2 regions of the Bacillus arachidis genome follow, and region 2 is predicted to be linked to the other one. Evidence: a T-box and tRNA genes for the amino acid it is inferred to sense, from the RefSeq annotation. Region 2 holds a T-box; the other holds one or more tRNA genes.
What was found. A T-box is a leader RNA that pairs with one kind of tRNA and senses whether it is charged. The one in region 2 lies ahead of argS (arginine--tRNA ligase), so its partner is inferred to be a tRNA-Arg.

Region 1 (3,203 bases), 1.9 Mb from region 2:
ACAAGAAGAGAGGAATATAACTATGTCTACAATAAGTGCAGATGTAAGCACGAAAAAAACGCAGGAATTTAGCGCTAAAAAAGCAGTACCTTTTACCTTACTGTTATTTCTATTATGTTTAGTAATTGACAATTCATTTAAGATTATTTCTGTTGATATGGCAAAGGATTTTCACATTTCAGCGACAACCGTTAGCTGGCAGGCAACATTAGCTGGTCTTGTGATTGGAATTGGGGCAGTCGTTTACGCTGCTTTAGCGGATTCTGTTAGTTTCAGAAAACTTTTTACCGTTGGGATCATTTTAATCTGCGTTGGTTCCGCTATGGGATATATTTTGCAACACTCGTTTATACTAGTTGTTATCTCACGTATTATCCAAACTGCCGGTTTAGCATCAGCTGAAACGTTATATGTAATATTCGTTACAAAGCATTTACCTGCAGATGAACAAAAGAAATTTTTAGGATTAAGTACAAGTAGTTTTGCTCTTTCACAGCTTATCGGGGCATTAACTGGAGGTTATGTTTCAACATACTTCCACTGGACAACTCTATTTTTAATTTCTTTAGTAACACTTTTCACTCTTCCTTTTATTTTAAAATATCTTCCTAAGGAAGAAGCGACAAACAGTCATGTAGATGTATTAGGATTATTTCTAGTAGGAACGATTTCAGCATCCCTACTACTATATATTACCGATTTCAATTGGATGTACCTTCTCTTGTTTATTGTTGCAATTGCCTTGTTCCTTACTTATATCAGCAAGAACTCAAAGGCTTTTATCGGTATATCCTTCTTTCAAAATAAACAGTTTATCTCATTGCTTGGCGTTGCTTTTATCATTTACTCTGTACAGTTAGCATATATTTTCTTATTTCCATTCTTGCTTGAAAAGATGTATGGTTTGAAACTAGATACCATTTCACTATTATTGATTCCTGGCTATATAGCAGCTACGATAGTCGGGGCTCTTTCTGGAAAAATTGCGAAGGTTATGGGAAGCAGGCAATGTATTACAATCGCTATGGTTAGCATTATGATCAGCTTGCTATTAGGCGGATTCTTTATAAAAACTTCTGTTATTGTATTCGTAATATCTATGGTTCTTTTCTCTAGTTCATTTGCATTCATGTATGCACCATTACTTGATTCTTGCATTTGTACGATTGAAAAAGAAAAAACAGGAACAGCAATCGGATTTTATAATTTAACACTTAATGTCGCTATGTCAATCGGAATTGCCTATACAGCCGCAATGATGGACCATTCTGCATTGAGAAAAAATTTCCTAGGGATTATAAACAATTCGGATGCTTCCATGTTTAGTAATATCCTATTTATCCTCGTACTCATTACCCTTTTCAGTTTATCTCTGTACTGGGTATTAGTGGGACGAAAAGCGACAAAATAGATTTATAATAACCTTAAAATAATTATTTCATGTGAGAACCCTAAGACCAAAATTTTAGGGTTCTTTTTTATTAAATAAAACCTCCAAACACTTCTTTTTTTAGTCGCAAAAAAACTCCCTAAATTATATTTAGGAAGTTGATTTCTTCAAAGGTAGAATCGTTTTATTATTACCTAAAAACACAAAACCGTTAAGTTCATAATGAACTTAACGGTTTTAAAAGACGTCCCAGGAGAGATTCGAACTCCCGACCGACGGCTTAGAAGGCCGTTGCTCTATCCTGCTGAGCTACTGGGACATGGAGCGGGTGAAGAGAATCGAACTCTCGACCAGAGCTTGGAAGGCTCTTGTTTTACCACTAAACTACACCCGCATATTTTGTTTTTATTTTTACTTAATATCTTATCGACAAGGTTTATTATATTTGCACACAGGGATAAAGTCAATACTTTTTTTCAAAGAGGATAATTTTTCTTATCCTCTTTGAAAAGTTTTATGTGCAACAACTTTTCCATTTAATGTTTCAAATCGAATTTCAATGTTATTTTCATTTACTTCTAACAAAGTAAATGTTTTTTCTTTACGGGAACGCGGCAATACAATGCTTCCAGGATTGATAAATAAAATATCATCAATAAATTCCGCACCTAACATATGTGAATGTCCAAAGCATACTATATCCGCTTCCACTTCTTTCGCACGATACAGAAGTGTTTGCACAGTCATTTTAACATTATACCGATGACCATGTGTGACCAAAAAGCGCATTCCATCTACATCAATAATAATTTCTTCTTCAAAACCATTATAGAAATCGCAATTTCCTTTTACTACTTGGAATCCTTGCAAATCCTGGTGATCCGGTGTTAGTTCTGAATCACCACAATGAATCATAACATCTACATTTCCCTCATATGTTTCTTTTAATTGTTGTAATTCTTTCGTAGAACCGTGACTATCGCTTACAATTAAAGCTCTCATCGGTCTCTCTCCCTCACTCTTCTTCTAAAAACCACGCTGGAATTTTCTCCTCTAACTTACGAAGAGCACGCCCGCGGTGACTGATTTCATTTTTCTCATCCGAAGTTAGCTCGGCCATCGCTTTTTTATATTCTTCTACATAAAAGATTGGGTCATATCCGAAACCATTTTCACCACGAGGTTGATTTAAAATCTTTCCTTCACATGTACCATTTACAATAACCGGGTTCTTATTCTCTTCTGGAAAAGCAACCGCTAACGCGCAATAAAAACGCGCTGTACAGTTTTCCGCCGGAGTACCCTCTAATTCTGTTAAAACTTTATCAATATTCGCTTGATCATCTTTTGGTTCACCTGCATAACGAGCAGATCGGACGCCAGGTTTTCCATTTAACACATCGATAATAAGTCCAGAATCATCTGCAATAACAATTGAATTTAACTGCTTACATAAACTATCCGCTTTCAAAATTGCATTTTCTTCAAATGTTTCACCAGTTTCTTCGACTTCTTCGATGTGAGGAAAGTCATGAAGAGATTTTACTTCTAAATCAAATCTCTCAAATAACTCGGCAAATTCACGTACTTTCCCCATGTTTTTCGTTGCTACAACAACTTGTTTCATTTGTCCACCTCTATTCTATGTAAGATACAATGTCGCCTAATGCTTCTTTTTGTTTTTCAACGAGTTGTAAAATCCCGTTTTCTGCTGCATCAAGTAATTCATTTAATTCCGCACGGCTAAATGTCGCTTCTTCTCCAGTTCCTTGTACTTCAACAAACTGACCTTTTCCTGTCATAATGACGTTCA
Region 2 (3,203 bases):
GGAGATTCTCTCATGAGTTATTTACAAATAGTAGATGGGAAATATTTAACGCTTACTTATATATAAAAAAGCTGCCTGTGCTTACAGGCAGCTCCACAGTATTTCCCTAATAAAAATTCAATACTTATATTGTATTAATGTGCGGAGATATTTTGAATCATAAAATTGCTTTACCTACATCTCTTCTGGAGCGCCCATGCCAAGTAAACGTAATCCTTCTTTTAATACAATCGTTACAGTATAAGCAAGTGCAAGTCTACTTTCTTTCTCTTCATTATCTTCTAAAATTCGAACATTTCCATAGTATTTATTAAATGCCTGCGCTACATCTAACAAATATTTCGCAATATGCGAAGGTTCATTTTTAGAAAAAGCTGTTTCAATGACCTCAGGAAATCTATTTAATAATTTTATCGTACTCCAACTATAATCATCGCTTAACTCAAATGACTCTATTTCAAATTCAGCATTTTCTTTTCTTAAAATAGAGCAAGCACGTGCATGTGTATATTGAACATACGGTCCTGTTTCTCCTTCGAATTTCAGCATTTTTTCTAAGGAGAACTCAATATTGTGCATACGTTCATTTTTTAAATCATGGAAAATGACTGCTCCGACACCAACTTGCTTAGCAACCTCCTCTTTTTGCTTTAGGTTTGGATTTTTCTCTTCAATATTTTGCTCTGCAAGCGTAATCGCTTCTTCTAATACTTCCTCTAGTAATACTACTTTCCCCTTACGTGTGGACATCTTTTTACCATCTTTTAAAATGAGTCCAAATGGTACATGAGCCATCCCATCTACCCAGTTATAATCTAATTTCTTTAATACCGTGAAAAATTGTGTAAAGTGCAAACTTTGTTCTGCTCCTACTACATACAGTGCTTTATCAAATGCATATGTGTTTTGACGATATAGTGCTGCTGTTAAATCGCGCGTTGCATAAAGTGTCGCTCCATCTGATTTTTTAATTAAACATGGTGGCATATTTTCTTTTTCTAAATTGACAACTTGCGCACCATCGGATTCTTCTAATAGCCCTTTTTCTTCTAAAATCTCAACAAAATCATCCATTTTATCATTATAAAAAGCTTCTCCTTGGAAGTTCGTAAATTCAACACCAAGCAATTCATAAATACGGGAGAACTCTTTTAAAGATTCATGACGGAACCAGTTCCATAAAAAGACTGCTTCTTCATCACCATCTTCTAATTTCTTAAACCATGCACGCCCTTCTTCTTCTAGCTCTGGCTTCTCTTTGACTTCTTCGTGGAATTGAACATATAATTTGAATAATTCACGAATTGGATCTTCTTTTACAAGTTCTTCATTTCCCCATTTTTTATATGCGGTAATTAATTTCCCGAACTGTGTTCCCCAATCGCCAATATAATTAATTCCTACAACCTCATATCCACACTTTTCAGCGATATGTTTTAAAGAATTCCCGATCATCGTTGAACGTAAATGTCCCATGGAGAACGGTTTCGCGATATTTGGTGAAGAGTAATCGATTACTACTGTTTTTTCTCGCCCAAAATACCCCTGTCCATATTCTTCTTTTTCAACTAAAATCGTTTTTAATACATCACCACTTACTATATGACGGTTGAAAAACACGTTCACATATGGTCCAACTGCCTCCACTTTTGTAAAAAATGAATCATTTAAGTTCTCAGCGATTTCTTTCGCGATAATTGCTGGTGCTTTTTTATATTGTTTAGCGAGCATGAAGCAAGGGAATGCTGCGTCTCCGAATTCATCTTGCTTCGGCGTTTCAATTAGATCTGTAATCTGTTCCAATGATAATTCTGATTCAATTACTTCAAATAAACTTTTTGCAAATTTAATTTTATATTCCATGTTGCTCCCTCCTTATTTTTTAAACACAAAAAACTCGTCTCTAAAAAAGAGACGAGTTATCACCCGTGGTACCACCCTTGTTGTTCACTACGAACCACTTTCCCGTTTATAACGAGGACAGGGGGCCCCGGCTTACTCTACTATTCATTTCAAGCAGCGTCTCCGAAGTGCGCTTCATCCATTTCTCCGTACTAGGCTCTCACCATCCCTAGCTCGCTTTACTTCTGAACCAGACTACTCTCTTCATCTACGACATCATATATAATTGATTATTGCTTATTATACATCTTTTCAAACAATTAGCAAGGTTCAATTACACCAAAATGAAATTTCGCACTTTTCCGCTTATATACTAAAAAGTTATGTCTCTCAAATCGTGTACTACGGAAATGATCTTTTAAGACAACACGTTTCCTAGCAACACGCTTTGCCTCTGCAATGGTTTCATCTGTGACATCGTTATACAAAGCAAAGTGTTTTAAGCCACGAATCCCATCTGATTCAATTACAGTTTCTTCAAACATTGGATCCAGATATACAACATCATAACTGTTGTCTTCGCAGCGCTTTAAGAAATCAAAATGCTCATTTCTCTTCACTCTAATTCTACGCATTGCTTTATCGATTTCTGAAATACCTGCACACCACTGCTTTAAACCTTTATTCATTATATAAGCCATGTAACGATTCCCCTCAAGTCCCGTAATAGCCCCTTCTTCTCCTACAACATAGCTTGCAACAATACTATCTGATGCCATACCGAGCGTACAATCTAACACCGTCATTCCTTTTTCTAATTTTGCAGCCTGTACAAATGGATCATGTTCTCCACGCATTAATCTTTTCACACGAAACATTGCAGAGTTAGGATGGAAAAAGAACGATTCTTCTGTACCTTTTGGATAAATCGCTAATCGATTTTTGCCTACAACGAGTATATCTTGCTTAAACTGCTCATGTAGCTTGGATACAGATATATCATTCCGCATGACAAAAGAGCTTTGTAATTCTTCCGCTACCTCTTTTGCATAAGTTGTCATTTCCTTATTCGTTCGTCCTGCTGTTGTTACAATCATCTTTTCACCTCATATATAAAGAAAAAAGGGAGAATCATTCTCCCCCTTTTTAGCAATGCTTTTCAAAAGCCTGTTCTAAATTATTAATGATTTCTTCCATTGTTGCTCCTTCAATTTCATGACGATGAATGAAGTGAACAACTTCTTTTCCTTTTAATAACGCCATAGATGGTGAAGACGGTGGAATATCTCCGAAGTATTCACGCATTGTAGCTGTTGCGTCTTTATCTTGCCCTGCAAATACAGTTACAAGATGGTCTGGTT

Region 1: it encodes a tRNA-Arg, which carries the amino acid that the T-box ahead of argS (arginine--tRNA ligase) is inferred to sense. The anticodon was not compared.

Annotation. Positions count from the first base shown of each region.
Region 1 covers NZ_CP127376.1:3,965,163-3,968,365, forward strand. The annotation lists gene QRY57_RS22065 (MFS transporter) at 23-1,411, shown strand; tRNA gene QRY57_RS22070 (tRNA-Arg) at 1,636-1,709, opposite strand; tRNA gene QRY57_RS22075 (tRNA-Gly) at 1,711-1,784, opposite strand; gene QRY57_RS22080 (metallophosphoesterase) at 1,886-2,392, opposite strand; gene QRY57_RS22085 (XTP/dITP diphosphatase) at 2,406-3,017, opposite strand; gene rph (ribonuclease PH) at 3,028-3,203, opposite strand, start outside.
Region 2 covers NZ_CP127376.1:2,043,729-2,046,931, reverse strand. The annotation lists gene argS (arginine--tRNA ligase) at 175-1,863, opposite strand; T-box leader at 1,908-2,122, opposite strand; gene QRY57_RS11965 (class I SAM-dependent methyltransferase) at 2,163-2,939, opposite strand; gene QRY57_RS11960 (BrxA/BrxB family bacilliredoxin) at 2,989-3,203, opposite strand, start outside.